Regions from separate parts of the Mesorhizobium sp. M1406 genome, predicted to be linked through region 3. Evidence: predicted binding sites of a transcription regulator. Region 3 holds the regulator's gene; each other region holds the start of a gene.

Region 1 (7,076 bases), on a different contig from region 3:
TGCCGGCTTGTGTCTCCGTGCCCTTGACGTCACCGACCAGTTTGCAGCAGCCGTCGCTTGCCTTCTTCAACCAATCCATCAGCACGAACTTGTCCGAGATCACGGCGTCTAGCCGGCCGTTGGTCAGGTCGGTGATCGCTTCTTCCTGGGTCGGGTAGAGTTTTGCCTCGGCGCCCGCCTTGCCATAGGTATTCTGGGCATAGTCGGCCTGCGTGGTCGAGGCCTGGGCGCCGACCGTCTTGCCTGCAAGGGCCGCCGGTTCCGTCGAGGTGAGATCGCTGTCCTTCGGCGCCACCAGAGCGAGCGGTGTCGTATAATATTTGTTGGTGAAAGCGACCTGCTTCTTGCGCTCCTCGGTGATGCTCATCGAAGCGATGATGGCGTCGAACTTCTTGGCCTGCAGGGCGGGAATGATGCCGTCCCAGTCCTGGGTGACGATTTCGCACTCGACCTTCATCTGCGCGCACAGCGCATTGGCGATGTCGATGTCGAAGCCTTCGACCTTGCCGTCCGCTGTAATGGTATTGAATGGCGGATAGGCGCCCTCGGTGCCTATCTTGATTTTCTCAGCTGCCCGCACCGACAGAGAGCCGGCCGCCATCACCAGCATGGCAGCGCCCGCCGCCGATATGATCCATTTCGAAATCTGCATTTTCTTGGTTCCCCTTGAACGCCGCCAGCTTGACGACCAGAAAGGCAGCCAAGCATGGCGAGCCGGCGCAGGCAAGTATTTTGCCAGCGGGCAAAGGGGGTTCAGCGCGCGGGGCGGAAATGCTTGGACAGCTTCAAACCCTGCGCCTGGTAGTTGGACCCGAGATCGGTGCCATAGAGTGCCCGTGGCCGCTTCAGCATGTGCTCGTAGACCAGCCGGCCGACGATCTGGCCATGGTCGAGGATGAACGGCACTTCGTGGCTGCGCACTTCCAGCACCGCCCGGCTGCCGGTGCCGCCGGACGCCGAGTGGCCGAAGCCCGGATCGAAGAAGCCGGCATAGTGGACGCGGAATTCACCGACCAGCGGATCGAAGGGCGTCATCTCGGCGGCGTAGAGCGGCGGCACATGCACCGCTTCCTGGCTCACAAGAATATAGAATTCATCGGGGTCGAGCACCAGTTCGCCAGCGCCTCTCTTGTGGATCGGCTCCCAGAAGTCGACGACCTCCTGCGCGGCGCGCTGGTCGACGTCGATGAGACCGGTGTGATGCTTGCCGCGGTAGCCGACAAGGCCGTTTCGATCGCCGTTGAGGTCGATCGACAGCGCGATGCCGCCGCCGGAAATGTTGGGCGGCTCGGTGGCAACCAGTATCTGCGCGCGATGCAACTGGTGAAGTTCGGCTTCCGACAGCAGCGCATTGCCGGTGCGGAAACGGATCTGCGACAGTCGCGAACCGGTGCGCGCGACGATCGGGAAGGTGCGCGGGCTGACCTCCAGATAGAGCGGACCATGATAGCCGGCGGCGATCTTGTCGAACTCGTGGCCGCGATCGGTCATGACGCGGGTGAAGATGTCGAGCCGCCCGGTCGAGCTCTTGGGATTGGCCGAGGCAGAAATGTCCGCCGGCAATGCCAGGCTTTCGAGCAAGGGCACGATATAGACGCAGCCGGTCTCCAGCACCGCGCCCTCGGCCAGATCGATCTCGTGCAGCTTCAGCCGGTCGAGCTTTTCCGAGACCTTGTGGTTGGGGCCCGGCAGGAAGGACGCACGCACCCGCCAGGCCTTGTCGCCGAGCCGGAGATCGAGGCTGGCCGGCTGAATCTGGTCGGCATCGAGCGCACGTGCCGACTTCAGCGCGCCGGACTGGAAGAGCGCCGAAATGTCCTGATCGGGAAGAATGCCTGTTTGCCGCAAAGCCGGCTCCGCTGCAACGCCGCTGGTACAAACCTCTTAATCAAGCCGGCAATTGACGCAAGCGTGGCGCGGGTCTAAAGGGTCGTTATCCCGTGGTGATTTGGCCGGTCGGCTTGCAGCCACGTTAAACAAGTCGCTAAAGGACCGTCGGGCCGCAAGGCCGTATGGACCGGTTGCGACTTTCGCGGCCGGTTTTTTTGTGTCTGGAAGAAGAGCGATGAGCACCAACAAGCGCAACTGGAAGCCTCAAACGGCACTCGTGCACAGCGGAACGCTGCGTTCCGGTTTCGGCGAAACGTCGGAAGCGATTTACCTCACCCAGGGCTACGTCTATGAAACGGCGGAGGCCGCCGAAGCCCGTTTCAAGGGCGAGGAGCCGGGCTTCATCTATTCGCGCTACGCCAATCCGACCGTCGACATGTTCGAAAAGCGCATGTGCGCGCTCGAAGGTGCCGAGGACGCCCGCGCCACCGCCTCCGGCATGGCCGCGGTGACGGCAGCGCTGCTGTGCAGCGCCAAGGCCGGCGACCATATCGTGGCGGCGCGCGCGCTGTTCGGCTCCTGCCGCTGGGTGGTCGAGACGCTGGCGCCAAGATATGGCATCGAGGCGACGCTGGTCGACGGCACCGACATCGCCAATTGGGAAAAGGCGGTCAAGCCGAACACCAAGCTGTTCTTCCTGGAAAGCCCGACCAACCCGACGCTGGAAGTGGTCGACATCGCCGCGGTTGCCTCGCTCGCCAATTCGATCGGCGCCAGGCTGATCGTCGACAATGTCTTCGCCACGCCCTTGCAGCAGAAGCCGCTGCAACTCGGCGCCCACATCGTCGTCTATTCGGCGACCAAGCACATCGACGGCCAGGGGCGCTGTCTCGGCGGCGTCATCCTGTCGGACAAGAAGTGGATCGACGAGAACCTTCACGATTATTTCCGCCACACCGGGCCCAGCCTGTCGCCCTTCAACGCCTGGACGCTGCTGAAGGGGCTGGAAACGCTGCCGCTGCGCGTGCGCCAGCAGACGGAAAGCGCCGGCAAGATCGCGGATTTCCTCGCCGAGCGGCCGGAAATTGCCCGCGTCATCTATCCCGGCCGCGCCGACCACCCGCAGGCCGATATCGTCAAGAAGCAGATGTCGGGCGGCTCGACGCTGATCTGCCTCGACGTCAAGGGCGGCAAGCAGGCGGCCTTCGCCTTGCAGAACGCGCTCGACATCGTGCTGATCTCCAACAATCTCGGCGACGCCAAGAGCCTGATCACCCATCCGGCGACGACGACGCACAAGAACCTGAGCGACGAAGCGCGTGCCGAGCTCGGCATCGGGCCGGGCACGCTCAGACTGTCCGTCGGCCTGGAAGACACCGACGATCTGCTTGAGGATATCGAACAGGCGCTGAAGGCCTCGTAAGAGGGCTTTGGCTTTCAGGCGCCGGACGGCGTCTCTTCCAGCTCGGCCGCCTTGGTCCCGATGGTCATCGCGTTGCCGCGCCAGTCGACGGCACCGCCGAGCCAGCCGCGTGCCCACATCGCCGGCAGGATCAGGTCGCGCGCCATGATCGCGGCAACCATGCGTGGCGACAGGTACCAGCCCTTGGACCAGGCCAGGGCGCACTCGGGAAGGTAGAAGGCCGCCACGGCAATGGCGGTTGCCCAGAGGCTGAAGCCGGCGCTTGCCGCCGCAATCAGCGCCAGCACCAGCGGCACCGCCGCGCCAGTCAGGATTTCGGGTGCGAAGAACAGCGGGAAGGTGACGCGGCGCAGGCGCGCCCAACGGGCCTGACGTGACCAGATCTCGTCGAACGTGCGCCGGCCAAGCGGCTGTTCGAAGGGCGCGGCGACGAGATTGACGCGCAGGCCGAGGCCGTTGACCAGCTTGGTCGCGGCGGCGTCCTCGGCGATCTCGGCGGCCAACGCGCGGATGCCGCCATTGGCGTCGAGCATCGGCTTGTTCCAGAGCATGCTCTTGCCCTGGGCAAAGCCAAGGCCAAGCGCCTCGCCGGCATATTGCCAGCGCGCCTGGAGCGTGTTGAGGAAAGCGCATTCGACTTCAGCCCAGAAGCCGGCCGGCCGCGAGCCGATCGGCGTCGAGCAGACAAGGCCGGTGTCGGGCCGCCATGCAGCCATCAGGTGCTGGATGTAGTCTCTCGGCATCAACACGTTGGAATCGGCCAGGACGACCCAGTCGTGCCGCGCCGCTTCCCAACCCTTGACGCAATTGTTGAGTTTCGGATTGGCGCTGAAGCGGTCGTCGCCGATCATCAGCCGGGCCGGCACCTTGGGAAACCGGGCAATCGCCCTGTTTATCGGTTTGACTACCGGATCGTCGGCGTGGGCGACGCAGAAGATCAGCTCGTAGCGCGGCCAATCAAGCGAGAAGGCGCGCTCCAGCGTCTCGTGCGTGAACGGTTCAATGCCACGCGACGGCACGATGATCGACACCGGCCGCGGCTTGCCGGTCGGCGGCGCGATAATGCGGCGCCGTTTCAGACGCGAAGCGGCAAGCACGATGCTGGCGAGATTTGAGAGGATAAGAGCAATTGAAAGCGTTGCGGCTATGAGAGTGAGTTCCATCGAGATCCGGTCACTCCAGAAAACCGGTCCGCCAGAACAATCTGGCTGGCATGACGACCGATTTCAACAGTTCGACAGAGCGCCCGAGTCGCGCGGCACTGGTCGGCGCACACCATCATTGTCGTGTGTCACTTAAATGACATTCTTTGCCGGCACCTGCCGTTCGGTAGGCAATGAAAGGACGCGCACCGTTGACCAGCCTGCAAGGAGCGCCGAAAGATACTGGATTGTTTTGGAGCTGCTTATGTACAGCGCCGTCACGCGCAACATCGAAGTGCAGGTCAGGCCGTTCTATCTGGAGGACCGCTCGGATCCGTCCGAGAACCGCTATGTCTGGGGCTATCAGATAACGATCGACAATCAGTCGGACGATTCCGTCCAGCTGTTGTCGCGCTATTGGCACATCACCGATGGCACCGGCAGGGTCGAAGAGGTACGCGGCCCTGGCGTCGTCGGCGACCAACCCGAACTCAATCCCGGCGACAGCTACCAGTACACGTCCGGTTGCCCGCTCTCGACACCCTCCGGCATCATGGTCGGGCACTACACGATGCGCAACCAGCGGGGCGAGACGTTCGACATCGCCATCCCCGCATTTTCACTCGACCTGCCGGGGAAGCGGCGGACGGTGAATTAGCGTCTTTCTCCCCGTCTCTGTACGGGGAGAAATGCCCGGCAGAGGGGCGCCGCCGGGCTGATGAGATTGTCTTCCACGCACAAGGCATCCGAGTGGACGGCGCGGCCATTCGCCGAAGTTCGCGCTGCCCCTCATCCGCCCTTCGGGCACCTTCTCCCCGTAAACAGGGAGAAGGAAGGGACACTCTACTGCGCCGCAAACTCCGCCGGGTCGAAGTCATATTGCTTCGAGCAGAATTCGCAGGCGACGTGAATGCCGCCGTCCTCGGTGCTGTCCTTGATCTCCTGGGCGGAAAAGCCCTCGAGGATGCCGCGGATCTTGTCCCGGGAGCACGAGCACTGGTCGGCGACCGGAACGCCGCCGAAGACGCGCACGCCATGCTCGTGGAACAGCCTGTAGAGCAGCCGCTCGGCGCCGATCGTCGGGTCGATCAGTTCGGTCGGCTCGATGGTGCCGAGCAGCGCCAGCAACTCCAGCCAGGAATTGTCGTCGGGATCGTGGATCTCCTCGCGCGGATCGCCATCGCCGCCCGGCAGGTCCGGCACGCGCATGCGCTCGGGCGACTGCGGCAGGAACTGCGCCAGGATGCCACCGGCGCGCCACTGCTCGCGGGCGCCGCCCGGGCCGGGCGTCAAGAGCTTGGCCACCGACAGCCTGAGATCGGTCGGAATCTGCTCCGACTGACGGAAATAGGTGCGTGCCGCATCTTCCAGCGTCTCGCCATCGAGCTGGACGATACCCTGATAGCGCTGCGTGTGAGCGCCCTGGTCGATGGTCAGCGCCAGCACGCCGGTGCCGAGCAGGGTCTGCTGGGACGTTTCGCCCGCCGCGACCAGCGCTTCCAGTCGGTCGGCATCGAAACGCGCATAGGCGCGCAGCGCCGAGGGCGTGGAAAAATCCGCGACCAGCATGTCGACAGGCCCGTCGGTGCGGGTCTGAAGGATGAACTTGCCCTCGAACTTGAGCGAGGTGCCGAGCAGCACCGTCAGCACACAGGCCTCCGCCAGCAGCCGGGCGACCGGCTCGGGATAATCGTGGCGGCCAAGGATGGCATCGAGCATCGGCCCGAGCTGGACGGTGCGGCCGCGCACGTCGAGCGGGCCTACCTCGAAGGGCACGACGTGATCGTCGCCGGCGTAGCCGAATTCGCCGAGTTTGGGGTGATGTTCAGTCACTCGATAGGTTTCCAACATAACAAAGCTCCGGGGCGCGGCCATGCCGCCCTCTCGGGAGCATGCGTCGAAACGCGCTTGATTTGCGTGATGTGGCGCAAATAGGCATCACACCCCCGGAGATCAAGCTCACAGAGATCAAGCGCCGAGGCACCAGGCGAGCACGGCCTTCTGCGCATGAAGCCGGTTCTCTGCCTCGTCGAAGACCACCGAATGCGGCCCGTCGATGACCTCGTCGGTCACTTCCTCGCCGCGATGCGCCGGCAGGCAGTGCATGAACAGCGCGTCCGGCTTGGCCTTCGCCATCAGCTTGGCATTGACCTGGTAGGGCGAGAACACGTTGTGGCCGCGGGCACGATGCTCCTGGCCCATCGACACCCAGCAATCGGTGACGATGCAGTCGGCCTGATCGACGGCTTCCTCGGGCGAGCGGGTGAAATGCAGCTTGCCGCCATGCGACTGCGACCAGTCGATATGCTTCTGCGCCGGCTCACTGCCCTCGGGGACGGCGATGTTGAGGTTGAAGCGGAAGCGCGCAGAGGCCTCAAGCAGCGAATGCAGCACGTTGTTGCCGTCGCCGGTCCAGGCGATGGTCTTGCCGGCGACCGGACCGCGATGCTCCTCGAAGGTCATGATATCGGCCATAAGCTGGCAGGGATGGGTGTCGTCGGTCAGTCCGTTGATCACCGGCACGGTGGCATTCTCGGTCAGCTCCAGCAGCCGCTCATGCGAGGTGGTGCGGATCATGATCGCGTCGACATAACGCGACAACACCTTGGCGGTGTCGGCGATGGTCTCGGAACGGCCGAGCTGCATCTCGGTGCCGGTCAGCATGATGGTCTCGCCGCCAA
Region 2 (7,076 bases), on a different contig from region 3:
CCAATATCGAGGAGGCCGACCCGATCGGCGCCTACACGAAACACCGCCGGAATGTCGTGCATATCCATATTTCGGAGAATGACCGCGGCGTGCCGGGGCGCGGCCACCTTCCGTGGAAGGAAACTTTTTCCGCCATCCGCAAGAGCGGCTATGACGACTGGCTGACGATCGAGGCGTTCGGGCGCTCGCTCAAGGATTTGGCGGCGGCGACCAAGGTGTGGCGCGATTTTTCCGAGAGCCCGGAGGCGGTTTACCGAGACGGGTATAGGCATATCAGGAACGGTTGGAAACGAGCGGCCTAAGCGCTCACTTCGTCATCCTCGGGTCTGCGCCGCGTCGCTTCGCTCCTTGCTTCGCCTCAGCACTCATGGCGCCGAACCGACTATCCCTGCTCGGCCTGGATTCTGTTGTAGTCGTGGATGGTCTGGCTCAGCCGGCGGCGCAGGAAATTGGAAATGTTGTCGAAGACGAACACTACGACCAGGGTCAGCAGCACCATGTAGAAGACGTTGGCCCAGTTGGAGTTGGTGCGCATCGCTTCCCATAGCTTCAGGCCGATGCCGCCGGCTCCGATGGCGCCGATGATGGTCGCGCCGCGGGTGTTGGATTCCCACTGGTAGAGCGTCTGGCTGATGAACACCGGCACCACTTCCGGCAGCACGCCGTAGCGCTGCACCAGAAGGCCGTTGGCGCCGGTCGAGATGATGCCCTCGCGCGGCTTGTCGTCGATGTTCTCCAGCGCCTCGGAATAGGTTTTGCCGAGCGTGCCGATCTCGGTGAAGAAGATAGCCGCACTGCCCGCCAGTGGTCCCGGCCCGAAGGCACGGGTGAAGAACAGCGCCCAGATCAGCATGTCGATGGAACGCATGAAGTCGAAGAAGCGCTTGAGCACCTGGTTGACCAGCCGGCTGGGTGTGATGTTGCGGGCGGCGAAGAAGGCAAGCGGGAAGGCGACGATGCCGCCAAGCAAGGTGCCGACAAAGGCCATGACGATGGTCTGCACAAGCTTGGTCCAGACATCGCCATGCTGCCACTGAGCGTTGTTCCAGATGTTGTCGCCGGCCAGCGCCAGGTTGGAGGTGCCGGGTTTGAGTTCGGGCCCTGAGACGATCAGCGAAGCGACTTCGTCTGGCGACTTGCCGAAAAAGGGCGATCGCGTGTCGAAGATGAAATTCGCCCAGCCGAGAAAGCGCTTGCGTACCCTGACGCGATCAACGGCGACGCGGGCCTCGCCGGCAAAGCCCATGTCGGCGACGACCTCGTCCTCATGCGCCGTGATCCAGCCGGGAACCGGTCCGGAGATCAGCGGCTTGCCGGTGCCTAGCCCGACCGCAACGGTCTCACCGTTGGCAATTATCGTCGCTTGAGTCTTGTTGAAGGTGATCGACTTGGTGGTGCCGTCGATCAGGATCGTCACCGAACCATTCGGATTGGTCTTGACCCAGTCCGGATTTGGATTCGGGCCGAGCACCGAGAAGCGTGGGTATTTGGCGGTGATCTGCGGCTCATCGAGGCGGAAGATCGGCTGCACGTCGTAGCTGATCCACTGGGTCAGGAACAACGGCAGGCGCTCCCAGTGCGATTCCCGCATCACCTGCGGCAGATTGAAGAACCACAGTGCGTAGAGAAGGTAGAAAAAGATCCCGCCGAGCAACAGCAGCGGCCCGAAGCGTTTCTGGAACGGCCGCTTGAACACCTGCGGAAAGCGCTCCTCGATCGACTGGATTTCATCGGCGGTCATCGTCGTCATTCACGGACTCACAGCAAAAGCCTGCTCGCCGATTAGCTTGCGGCGCAACCAGGCGGAGAACTGGTCGACGATAAAGATCGTCGTGAACAGGAGCAGCACCAAGGCTATCGTCTTGGCGCCAAAGCCGCGCGAGATGGACAGTTTCAGTTCCTCGCCGATGCCGCCGCCGCCGACCGCGCCCATGATGGTGGAAATGCGGACGTTTATTTCAACGCGCAGCAGCGTGTAGGACATGAAGTTGGGCAGCACCTGCGGCAGACCGGCAAAGCGCACCCGCTCGAACCAGTTGGCGCCGACCGCCCTCAGGCCTTCCTCGGCGCGCATGTCGATGTTCTCGTTGATCTCGTAGAACAGCTTGCCCAGCGCGCCGATCGAATGCAGGCCGATGGCGATGATGGCGGCGATCGGGCCGATCGAGACGATGGCCGCGAACAGGCCGGCGATGACGATCTCGGGAAAGGCGCGCAGCAACTCCATGAAGCGCTTGACGATCAGCCGCAGCACCGGATGCGGCGTCAGGTTGCGCGCCGCGATGAAGGAAAACGGCACGGCAAAGACGAAGCCGATGAAGGTCGAGACCAGCGCCACGTTGAGCGTGGTCAGCATCAGCTCGAAATATTCGGGGATGTAGAAGTCGCCCCAGACATAGGCTCGGCCAAGCGGAAAGTTGAATTCCTGGGTACCGGTGTCATGCGGGGAAGCGATGTCGAACATCGCCCGCCAGACATCGTTCCAGTCCTTGGGGACGAGCCAGCTCAGGAAATCCAGCAAATGCGGCAGCCGGTCGAAGAAATGCCCGGCATTGGCCTCGTCGGCGAACCACATGGTGCCGCCGAGCGCGACAATGAGCAAGCCGACACCGATGGCGGTGTAGAGCCGGCGCAAGGACGTCTGGCGACGCCAGGCGTCGGCCATCTGGTGAGTGGTGCCGGAAGGGGCTGTCACGGAAAGGGTCATGATCGGACATGCAAGAAGGGCGGCGTTTTCTCGACGCCGCCCTTCCTGATTTTTGCCGTTAGCCGCCGATGGCTGCCTTACGAGCTTCGACGATGACGTTGTAGAAGTCTGCCTTCACTGGGACGTAGCCGGTAAAATCGCCGCCTTCGACGCCTTCGAAGCAAGCCTTGTCCTTCTTGGGCAACTGCGTGAAGAAGTCGGCGAGCTTGGCGGTCATGTCGTCGCCGAGCGCGGTGCGCACGACCAGCGGGCCGTTCGGGATCAGGCCCGAGCGCCAGACTTCGACGAAGTCGTTGGGGTCGACGGCGCCCTTGGCGACTTCCTTGTGGAAGGTGCCGGAGGTGTAGCCGTCCTTGAAGTCGCCGATGCCGGAGGAATCATCCACCGCCACGTCGACCTTGCCGTCGCGCACGGCTAGCACGTTGTTCTCGTGACCGCCGTTGAACTGGGTCGAGGCGAAGAAGGTTTCGTTCGAAGCGCCGGTGTCCTTCGGGATCTGGGTCAGCGGGATCAGATAGCCGGAGGTCGAATCCGGATCGGCGTAGCCGAGCTTCTTGCCCTTGGCCGACTTGATGTCGGTGATGCCGGAGGATTTCAGCGCCAGGCCGATCGAATAGTAGCCGGTGGCGCCGTCGGTCTGCTGGGTGGTGAGGATCGGGGTGACCGCCTTCGGATCCTTGAGAACGACGCTGGCGTAGCCGGAAGCGCCGAGTTCGGCGAAGTCGAGCGTGCCGCCGAGCAGGCCCTGGATGACGCCATCATAGTCGGCGGCGGGGAACAGCGAGACCTTTTCGAAGCCGAATTCGGTCTTCAAATGGTCGGCGAGGCACTGGTAGTTGCGCAGCCGGTCGGTTTCGTTTTCGCCGCCGAGAATGCCGACGCGAAATTCCTTCATATCGGCCGCGTGGGCCATGCTGCTCGCCATGGCGAGCACCGAAACGGCGCTGAAAACCATCTTCCTGAACATCTGATATCTCTCCTGTAGGTTCCGGCCCCGCGCCGGCAGCGTTCTTGAGTTTGACTCTGCCCTTGACGTGGGCTGGCGATCCCGACCGCTCTCTTGTTTGTCCATGATCTCCGGACAAAACGGGTTCCCGTTTGTCCGAGAAAACCGGATTCCACTTTTCGGGATCATGGACTCAATATCCCGGAAATGCGGGTTCGAGCGGTCCGGCGGATGCGGCGATCTTTCGGCTGAAGGCAACGCTGGTCGAGGTGATGGCCTCTGAGATTTCCTGGCCATTGCTGTCGGCGCCATAGACGAGGCGCACGGCCTCGCGGTTGAGCTCTTCCGGTGGGCCGTCGAAGACGACCTTGCCGGCGGCCATGCCGATGATGCGGTTGCAGTAGGTGCGGGCGGTATCCAGCGTATGCAGATTGGTGACGACGGTGATGCCCTCGCGCAAATTTATGTCCTGCAGCGAATCCATCACCACCTTGGCGTTGAGCGGGTCGAGCGACGCGATCGGCTCGTCGGCAAGGATCACCCTGGGCTGCTGCATCATGGCCCGGGCAATGGCGACGCGCTGCTGCTGCCCGCCCGACAAGGTGCCGGCGGGCTGCAGCGCGGTGCAGGCGATGTCGAGCCGCTCGAGTGCCGCGACCGCCTCGGCGCATTCGGCGCGGGAGAACATGCCGAACAGGTTGGCAATGGTCGAACGGTGGTTCAGCTTGCCGAGCAGCACATTGGTCAGCACATCGAGGCGTGGTACCAGGTTGAACTGCTGGAAGATCATGGCGCAGTCGCGCTGCCAGCGCCGCAGCGGCGAGCCGCGCAACTGGGAGACCTCGGCGCCGTCAAAAAAAATCGACCCCTGGCTGGGATCGATGAGACGGTTGATCATGCGAAGAAGGGTTGATTTGCCGGCGCCCGAACGGCCGATAATGCCAACCATCTGACCCTGCGGGATCGCGATGTTGATGTCGTTGACGGCAGTGTTCTTGCCAAATCGTCGGCTGACACCGCGGATTTCGAGCGTGGCAGAGATTGCTGGCATGGGGCAGGTTCCAGTCCGGATCATATTGATCGTCAGGCTCTCGCCTAACGCAGCCACATGAACCTGCCGTGTCGCGGTGATGTCAGTTTTGTTACGCTCCACAGGTGTGGAGTTACGGTCGGCCCAGGACCAGCAGTTCCTCGAAGTGCTCCATGTCCCTGAAGCTGCAGAAGGCCGTAGCCTTGCTTTCGATCACGGGAGCCTGCTGCTCGAAGAGCTTGAGAGAGTCATCGAACAGGTCCTCCCATGCGGCTGCCATGACGATGATGTGAAGAACTATCCTTCGTATTTTTCCAAAAACGCCTCGGCGGACATTTCCCGAAAATCCTCTAGGCAGGCACGTAGCCTGGCATGGTCCCAGTCCCACCAGGCAAGCGCCTGGTAGCGTTCGGCTGTGCGGCGGTCGAAGCGCTCTCGGATCGGCTTGGCCGGCACGCCTGCGACGATGGTGTAGGGGGCGACATCCTTCGAGACGACGGCGCCGGCGCCGACTGCGGCGCCATCGCCGACGGTGACGCCGGGCAAGATGGTCGAGCCATGGCCGAGCCAGGTGTCATGGCCGATGTTGACCCGCCTGGCGCGGCGCTGGGCGAAGAACTCGCTCTCGTGCTCGGCGTCGTCCCAATAATCCGAGGCGCGATAGGTGAAATGGTGCAGCGTCGGCCGCCAGGTCGGGTGGTTGGTGGCGTTGATGCGTACGCTTGCCGCGATGTTGGAAAACTTGCCGATCGTGGCGCACCAGACGGCGCAGTCCTGCATCATGTAGGAATAGTCGCCGAGTTCGCTCTCAGAAACCCGGCTGCGGTCGGCGATCTCGGTCCAGCGGCCGAGGGTCGAGTTCTGCACGTCCGCCGTCGGGTGGACCAGCGGCGCTTCCGAGAGCTTCTTGGTCATGCGGCGATTTTTCCGGGAGCGAAAGCGGTGACGTCGATGATGCGGTCGGCAACCGCCTCGCGCACGTCGTGGTCATGGAAGATGCCGAGCAGGGCGACACCCGCCGCCTTCTTGGCGGCGATGAGTTCGATCACCACGTCGCGGTTCCTGGCATCGAGCGAAGCGGTCGGTTCGTCGAGCAGCAGGATCGGGTGCTCGGTGATGAAGCCGCGTGCGATGTTGACGCGCTGCTGCTCGCCGCCGGAGAAGGTCGCAGGCGGCAATGCCCAGAGTTTCTCCGGCAGGTTGAGCTGCGCCAGCAAAGCGCGTGCCTTGCCGCGGGCAATCTCGCGGTCCTCGCCACGCTCGACCAGCGGTTCGGCGACGACATCGAGCGCCGAGACCCGCGGCACGGTGCGCAGGAACTGACTGACATAGCCGATCGTTTGCCGGCGTATGGCAAGCACAGTGCGCGGGCTGGCGGTGGCAAGGTCGATCAGCCCGTCATCATGGCTGACGATGATCTGGCCTTCGTCAACGGCATAGTTGCCGTAGAGCATCTTCAGGATCGAGCTCTTGCCGGCGCCGGACGGGCCGCCGAGCACGGTGCATTCGCCGGCCCTGATCGAGAACGAGACACCGGCGACGACGGGCAGTTTGATGCCGTCGCGCAGATGCATGGTGAAGCTCTTGGCGACGTCTGAGACAACAAGCGGCGTTGGCATGATTTACACCTGCAAGATCGAGGAAACGAGCAACTGGGTGTAGGGCGCGCGCGGATCGTCGAGCACGCGGTCGGTGAGACCGCTTTCGACGACGCGGCCGTCCTTCATCACCATCATGCGCTGCGACAGGAGCCGTGCCACCGCGAGGTCGTGGGTGACGACGATGGCCGCCAGACCAAGATCGGTGACCAGACCGCGCAGCAGGTCGAGCAGGCGCGCCTGGACCGAGACGTCGAGGCCGCCTGTCGGCTCATCCATGAACACCAGCCGTGGCCCGGTGACGAGATTGCGGGCGATCTGCAGGCGCTGGCGCATGCCGCCGGAAAAGGCGCGCGGCTCGTCGTCGATGCGGTCCTCGTCGATCTCTACACGCGACAGCCAGTCGACGGCGGTGGCGCGGATCTTGCCATAGTGACGGTCGCCGACCGCCATCAGCCGCTCGCCGACATTGGCGCCCGCCGACACCGTCATGCGCAGGCCGTCGGCGGGGTTCTGGTGGACGAAACCCCAGTCGGTGCGCATCAGGAAGCGGCGCTCGGCCTCGCTCATGCGATAGAGCTCGCGGAACTGGCCATCACGCATGCGGTAGCTGGCGGTGCCGGAGCTCGGCAGCAGCCGTGTCGACAGGCAGTTGAGCAATGTCGTCTTGCCGGAGCCGGACTCGCCGACGACAGCCAGGACTTCGCCCGGCCACAGGTCGAAGGAGACGTTGTCGCAGCCGACGCGCGAGCCGTAGAATTTGGAGAGCGCGGAGACGCGCAGCAGCGGTTCGTC
Region 3 (7,076 bases):
AGGCGCTGAACCCGACCCTGACCCTGCCGTCCACCGCGATCGCCGTCGTGCATCGCTCGGACGGGTCGGGCACGACCTTCAACTTCACCAACTATCTGGTCAAGCTGTCGCCCGACTGGAAGGACAAGGTCGGTTCGGATACAGCCGTCGAATGGCCTACGGGCGTAGGCGCCAAGGGCAGCGAAGGCGTCGCCAATACCGTCAAGCAGACCGACGGCAGCATCGGCTACGTCGAGTATGCCTATGCCAAGCAGAACAGCCTTTCCTACTCCAAGCTGGTGAATGCCGCCGGCAAGGTCGTCGAGCCGTCGCTCGAATCCTTCGGTGCGGCTGCTTCGAATGCCGATTTCAAAGGCGCGAAGAACTTCAACGTCATCATCACCAACGAACCCGGCGACACCAGCTGGCCGATCGCTGCTTCGACCTGGGTGCTGATCCACAAGGTTCCCGACGATGCCGCCGCCACCGGTGAAGCGCTGAAGTTCTTTGCCTGGGCCTACAAGGACGGCAAGGAAACCGCCAAGGCGCTCGACTATGTCTCGATCCCCGACAGCGTCGTCGACCTGATCAAGACCTCCTGGAAGGCCGACATCCAGGCCGACGGGAAGCCCGTCTACGCAGGCGAGTAATAACCTTTGAAGGAGCGCCGCGGCGCGGCGCTCCTTTTTCCTCAACTCAAAGAGCCGAGCTTCACATGAGCGCTGTCCAGGAAGCCTTGCCAGCCATTCGAGGTTCGCGCGATGCGATCGTCAGACGATTCGCGCTGACCGACGCAATCTTCCACGGGATGACCCGGGCCGCCGCCATATTGGTGCTGGTCCTGCTTGGCGGCGTCGCGATCTCGCTGTTTGCCGGATCCTGGCAAGCCCTGTCGACCTTCGGCTTCTCTTTCCTGACCAGCGAAAGCTGGAATCCGGTGACGGAGAAGTTCGGCGCGCTGGCACCGATCTACGGCACCATCATCACGTCGGCCATCGCCATCCTGATTGCCGTGCCGCTCGGCATCGGAATTGCCATCTTTCTCACCGAGCTTTGCCCACGCCCGTTGCGGCGGCCGATCGGCATGGCGGTGGAACTGCTGGCCGGCATCCCCTCGATCATTTACGGCATCTGGGGCCTGTTCGTGCTGGCGCCGTTCCTGCAGACGATCGTGCAGCCGTTCATCATCGGCGTGTTCCACGGCATTCCCGGCCTCGGCAGCCTGTTTGCCGGTCCGCCCTATGGCATCGGCCTGCTGACCTCGTCGCTGATCCTGGCCATCATGGTGCTGCCCTTCATCACCTCGATCACCAAGGACGTCTTCGACACGGTGCCACCGGTGCTGAAGGAATCCGCCTACGGCATCGGCTGCACGACCTGGGAAGTGACCCGCCGCGTCGTCATTCCCTACACAAGGATCGGCATCATGGGCGGCGTCATGCTCGGCCTCGGCCGCGCGCTCGGCGAAACCATGGCGGTGACCTTCGTCATCGGCAACGCGCACCGCATCTCGACCTCGCTGTTCGCGCCGGCAACGACGATCTCCGCGACCATCGCCAATGAATTCACCGAAGCCGTCGGCGACCTCTACACGTCTTCGCTGGTGGCGCTCGGCCTGATCCTGTTCGTCATCACCTTCCTGATCCTTGCCATCGCCCGCTACATGCTGATGCGCATCGACGCCCGCACCGGAGCCTGACCGATGTCGACAGCCACATCGCTTCACCAGAGCCGCAAGAGGAAGAATGCCGTGATGATGACCTTGTGCGTCACTGCGGCGGGCATCGGACTTGCCTGGCTGGCGCTCATCCTCGGCGCGCTGGTCTACAAGGGCGCCGCCGGCCTGTCCCTTGACGTCTTCACGCAGATGACGCCGCCTCCCGGCGACGCCGGCGGCCTGCTCAACGCCATCTATGGCAGCGTGGTGATGACGATCATCGCCGTCATCGTAGGCACGCCGATCGGAGTACTGGCCGGCACCTACATGGCCGAATACGGTCGCTTTTCCAAGCTGACCACCGTGGTGCGTTTCATCAACGACATCCTGCTGTCGGCGCCGTCGATCATCATCGGCCTGTTCGTCTACGAACTGATGGTGCGGCCGATGGGGCATTTCTCGGCAATCGCCGGTGCTGTCGCGCTCGCCATCCTCGTCATTCCGGTTGTGGTGCGCACCACCGAAGACATGCTCAATTTGGTGCCGAACGCCTTGCGCGAAGCCGGCACCGCGATCGGCGCGCCGCGCTGGGTGGTCATCAAGTCGGTCGCCTACCGCGCCGCGCTTTCCGGCATTGTCACCGGCATATTGCTGTCGATCGCCCGTATCTCCGGCGAGACGGCACCACTGCTCTTCACGGCGCTCAACAACCAGTTCTGGTCGAGCAATCTCAACGCGCCGATGGCCAGCCTGCCTGTCACCATCTTCCAATTCGCTCTCAGCCCTTACGAGGAATGGCAGCAACTGGCCTGGACCGGCGCACTTATCATCACATTGACGGTTCTCGCGCTCAGCATCGTTGCGCGCAGCCTGACCGGACGCAGAGAGGACAAATGAGCCAGATGTTGTCTCCAGACATGACGATCGCCGCCGAGGCCACCGCCAAGGCCAAGATCGAGGTCAAGAACCTCAATTTCTACTACGGCCAATCGAAGGCGCTGAAGGACATCACGCTGTCCTTGCCGGAGCGCAGCGTCACCGCCTTCATCGGGCCTTCGGGCTGCGGGAAGTCGACGCTGCTGCGCGTCTTCAACCGCATCTATGAGCTTTATCCCAGGCAGACGGCCGAAGGTCAGGTGCTGCTCGACGGCCAGAACGTTCTTGACCGCTCGCAGGACCTCAACCTGCTGCGCACCAAGATCGGCATGGTGTTCCAGAAGCCGACGCCATTTCCGATGTCGATCTATGAAAACATCGCTTTCGGCATCAGGCTCTACGAGAAGCTGAGCAAATCCGAGATGGACGGCCGCGTCGAGCAGGCGCTGAAGCGCGCGGCACTCTGGACCGAGGTCAAGGACAAGCTCGACGCCAGCGGCCTCAGCCTCTCAGGCGGCCAGCAGCAGCGACTCTGCATCGCCCGTACCGTGGCGGTGAAGCCGGAAGTCATCCTGCTCGACGAGCCCGCCTCGGCGCTCGATCCGCTGTCGACCGCCAAGATCGAGGAGCTGATCGACGAGTTGCAAGCCGACTACACGATCGTCATCGTCACCCACAACATGCAGCAGGCGGCGCGCGTGTCGAAGCAGACGGCCTTCATGTATCTGGGCGAGCTGGTCGAGTTCGACCGCACCGAGAAGATCTTCACGTCGCCCCGCGAGAAGCGCACGCAGGACTACATCACCGGCCGCTTCGGCTGAGCTCAGGCATACGAGGAACAGGATCATGAGCGAACACACAGTCGCTTCTTTCGACGAGGATCTCGGTCAGATCAGCAAACTGATCAGCGACATGGGCGATCTCGCCAGCTCGATGGTCGGCGGTGCGACCAAGGCGCTGTTGAATTCCGACAACGCCTTGGCACAGCGCGTCGTCTCTGACGACGCGATCATGGACGCGCGCCAGCGGGAGCTCGACGACCGCGCCATCACGCTGATCGCCAAGCGGCAGCCGATGGCCGACGATCTGCGCCATGTCGTCGGTTCGATCCGCATGGCCGGCGATCTCGAACGCATCGGCGACCTTGCCAAGAACATCGCCAAGCGCGTCGGCACTGTCGGCCTCAGCGTTACGCCGCGCGACCTTTCGCACTCGATCGATGGAATGGCACAGCTGGTGCTGATCCAGGTGCAGGGCGTCATCGAGGAATATGCGGCGCGTGACGCCGCCGCGCTGGCGAAACTGCGTGCCGACGACGAACGCATCGACGTCAAATACACCTCCGTGTTCCGCGAACTTCTCACCTATATGATGGAAGACCCGCGCAACATCACCGCGTGCACGCATCTTTTGTTCTGCGCCAAGAATCTCGAGCGCATCGGCGACCACGTCACCAACATCGCGGAAAATGCCTATTATGTTTTGACCGGCACGCAGCTGCCGGCCAATCGTCCGAAGCAGGACGAGACGACAATGTCCGCGCCGGCGGCATGACGATAGGGGTGACCAGCCGATGATCGCGCCACGCATCATGGTGGTGGAGGACGAGGAGCCGCTAGGCGTGCTGCTCCGTTATAATCTGGAGTCCGAGGGCTATCAGGTCGAGGTGGTGACGCGCGGCGACGAGGCCGAGATCCGGCTGCAGGAGAACGTTCCCGACCTTCTGGTGCTCGACTGGATGGTGCCGGCGGTTTCCGGCATCGAACTCTGCCGGCGCCTGCGAATGCGCCCCGAGACCGAGCGGCTGCCGATCATCATGCTGACCGCGCGCGGCGAGGAGAGCGACCGCGTGCGCGGCCTCTCGACCGGCGCCGACGACTATCTGGTCAAGCCTTTCTCGACGCCGGAGTTCATGGCCAGGGTCAAGGCGCTGCTGCGCCGTGCCAAGCCGGAAGTGCTGTCCAGCGTGCTGAAGGTCGGCGACATCGTGCTCGATCGAGAATCGCACCGGGTCTATCGCAAGAAGAGCGAGATCCGGCTCGGGCCGACAGAATTCCGCCTGCTCGAATTCATGATGCGCCATCCCGGCCGCGTGTTCTCGCGCAGCCAGCTGCTCGACAATGTCTGGGGCGAGACGATCTACATCGACGAACGCACGGTGGACGTGCATGTCGGCCGGCTGCGCAAGGCGGTCAACAACGGCCGCATGCCCGACGTCATCCGCACCATTCGAGGTGCAGGCTACGCGATCAGGGAAGATTAATTCCCATCCCATCCCGATAAATCGGAACCCAGGTTCAAGCTCGGTCAGCAGGCGGTCGCCAACGGCCGCGAAGGGTGGAATGTTGCATTCGTCTCATCGGTGGAGAACGAGCATGTGGCGCACAGGAGCGGTCATCCCATCAGTTTTCGAATGACCGCATTTGGGCCAAGGCGACAGGCGGCTTCTGGCATCCAAAAAGCGATGGCGGACATTCAAGCAGGCGGGATTGAAATCTTTAACCGACCCTTCGCGGTCGTTGCCCGGTCGCAGCGAAACGTCCGCAGCGGAGTGAGCCATGCTGGAATTGATTGTGCGTGGCTAACTGGTCGGTCCCCTCACAACTCGATTGCTCTGCGATCTCTCAAACTGCTGTTGTGTCCGGCTGGCCGCGGGAAGAACGGTTCGCGATTAGTCGGTCATAATCGCCATTTTGCCCGTAAAACTCTGCCCTCCAAATCGTGCTCCTTCTAGCGAGGATTGAACTAATGCATTTATCTATATCCGTCAAAGCACGCGACTTTCACATAAATATAGAATTTTATTAAAATTACATTTTTGACGGAGGACGGATTCCTTCTCTTTATTCAGTGTATGTGCGCCGAATGGTCAATATTATCTCGGATCGGATGACGATTCCCTGGAACTATTTCATCCGTTGCAACGTTGCTTGGGAAGCAGTCGCTGGGACTCGTATCGAATGATTTCACCAGGTCGGATACCATGAGGAAGGATTTCTGATGAGCACCGTCGTAAACGCCAAAGGCATCCCTCTTCCCTACACCGGCGCTTCCACTCATTGGTTCTCGGCCACTGGGTCTGGACCGGAACTGCATGGCACCTCCGGCAACGACTCCTTCTGGGGAGACACCGGCGTCAAGGTCACGATCTACGGTGGCGCCGGCGACGACTACTATCACCTCTATTCCACCAACAATAAGGTGGTCGAGGATCCTGGGGCAGGAATCGACACGATCGACACATGGATGAGCTACAAGCTCCCCGACAATTTCGAGAACCTCGTCGTTACCGGCGCCAATCGATATGCGTTCGGAAATGCGTTGGACAACATCATCAAGGGCGGGTCGGGTCATCAGACGCTGGATGGCGGCAAGGGCGACGATGTCCTGATCGGCGGAGACGGCGCCGACACTTTCGCCATCTCTAAAGGAAATGGAAGTGATCTTATCTTCGATTTCGGTGCGACCGATACGGTCCGCCTTAACGGCTATGACTTCACTTCGTTCGATGCCGTCCGTTCACAGATGGTTCAGGTGGAATCGAACGTGATGCTGAACCTCGGATCCGACGAGATCCTGGTGTTCAAGAATACGACCATCGACAAGTTGCAGCCCACCCAGTTCGAGCTGCCGATAGACAAGTCCGGAATGACGCTGTCCTTCTCCGACGAATTTAACACGCTGAGCCTTCGGAACGGACAGGACGGCACCTGGAATTCCAATTTCTGGTGGGGAGCGCCGAACGGCAGCACATTGAGCAGCAATGGCGAGTTGCAATGGTATGTCGACGCCAATTATGGCCCGACGAGTTCCGTCCACCCGTTCAGCGTTGAAAACGGCGTCCTCACCATCACCGCGGCGCAGGCGCCGGAGGACATCAAGCCTCTGATCAACAATTACGAATACACCTCGGGGATCCTGACGACGCACGACACCTTCGCGCAAGCCTATGGCTATTTCGAAATGCGGGCGGACCTGCCCGAAACAGCCGGAGCATGGCCGGCCTTCTGGCTGCTTCCGGAAGACGGATCGTGGCCGCCGGAGCTGGACGTTGTCGAAACGCGCGGCCAGGACCTGAACACGCTCTACATGACGGCGCATACCAATGAGACGGGAGCGCACACGAAGGTTTCGTCCACGGTGAACGTTGCGGACACCGACGGTTTCCACACCTATGGCCTGCTCTGGACGAAGGATGAGCTTGTCTGGACCTACGATGGTGTAAAGGTCGCCCAAGCGGCAACGCCGTCCGACATGCACGACCCCATGTACATATTGGCAAATCTCGCGGTGGGCGGCATTGCCGGCCAGCCTCCTGACCATCTGGCGACGCCGGCGGAGATGAAAATCGACTACATCCGCGCCTATACGCTGGACGACCTGCAGCACCACCCCTTGGACATCGCGGCCGACCATTCGGTCTAAGCGACGCCCTCACGTTGGGGCCATGAGCCGTTGGGAGCGCGGGAATGATTGCACAGTCTGGTCTGCGGGCAGTCTTGAGGCGCGCCATCGTAGATGTCGGTGTTTTCTCGTTCCTCATCAACATCCTGCTATTGGTGAT

What was found. The regulator PhoB, encoded in region 3, activates phosphate uptake and scavenging genes when phosphate is short. The targets are predictions, from matches to a motif close to TGTCATNNANCTGTCAT.
Region 1: NKH03_RS06325 (ceramide glucosyltransferase) is a predicted target of PhoB. The motif match lies at 4,542-4,558, and genes of this name have one in related genera.
Region 2: phnC (phosphonate ABC transporter ATP-binding protein) is a predicted target of PhoB. The motif match lies at 4,784-4,800, and genes of this name have one in related genera.

The regions. Positions count from the first base shown of each region.
Region 1 is NZ_JAMYKW010000004.1:228,144-235,219, reverse strand. Features, by position in the region: gene NKH03_RS06340 (ABC transporter substrate-binding protein) at 1-652, opposite strand, end outside; gene NKH03_RS06335 (2'-deoxycytidine 5'-triphosphate deaminase) at 754-1,848, opposite strand; SAM riboswitch at 1,931-2,008, shown strand; gene NKH03_RS06330 (O-succinylhomoserine sulfhydrylase) at 2,066-3,253, shown strand; gene NKH03_RS06325 (ceramide glucosyltransferase) at 3,268-4,416, opposite strand; gene apaG (Co2+/Mg2+ efflux facilitator ApaG/CorD) at 4,661-5,053, shown strand; gene NKH03_RS06315 (Hsp33 family molecular chaperone) at 5,239-6,270, opposite strand; gene argF (ornithine carbamoyltransferase) at 6,364-7,076, opposite strand, start outside.
Region 2 is NZ_JAMYKW010000016.1:1,895-8,970, forward strand. Features, by position in the region: gene NKH03_RS15675 (sugar phosphate isomerase/epimerase family protein) at 1-302, shown strand, start outside; gene phnE (phosphonate ABC transporter, permease protein PhnE) at 383-1,750, opposite strand; gene phnE (phosphonate ABC transporter, permease protein PhnE) at 1,751-2,707, opposite strand; gene phnD (phosphonate ABC transporter substrate-binding protein) at 2,766-3,674, opposite strand; gene phnC (phosphonate ABC transporter ATP-binding protein) at 3,847-4,704, opposite strand; gene NKH03_RS15700 (DapH/DapD/GlmU-related protein) at 4,981-5,598, opposite strand; gene phnL (phosphonate C-P lyase system protein PhnL) at 5,595-6,302, opposite strand; gene phnK (phosphonate C-P lyase system protein PhnK) at 6,306-7,076, opposite strand, start outside.
Region 3 is NZ_JAMYKW010000001.1:269,982-277,057, forward strand. Features, by position in the region: gene pstS (phosphate ABC transporter substrate-binding protein PstS) at 1-629, shown strand, start outside; gene pstC (phosphate ABC transporter permease subunit PstC) at 695-1,678, shown strand; gene pstA (phosphate ABC transporter permease PstA) at 1,682-2,533, shown strand; gene pstB (phosphate ABC transporter ATP-binding protein PstB) at 2,530-3,333, shown strand; gene phoU (phosphate signaling complex protein PhoU) at 3,359-4,066, shown strand; gene phoB (phosphate regulon transcriptional regulator PhoB) at 4,086-4,775, shown strand; gene eglC (endo-1,3-1,4-beta-glycanase EglC) at 5,513-6,937, shown strand; gene NKH03_RS01410 (type I secretion system permease/ATPase) at 6,982-7,076, shown strand, end outside.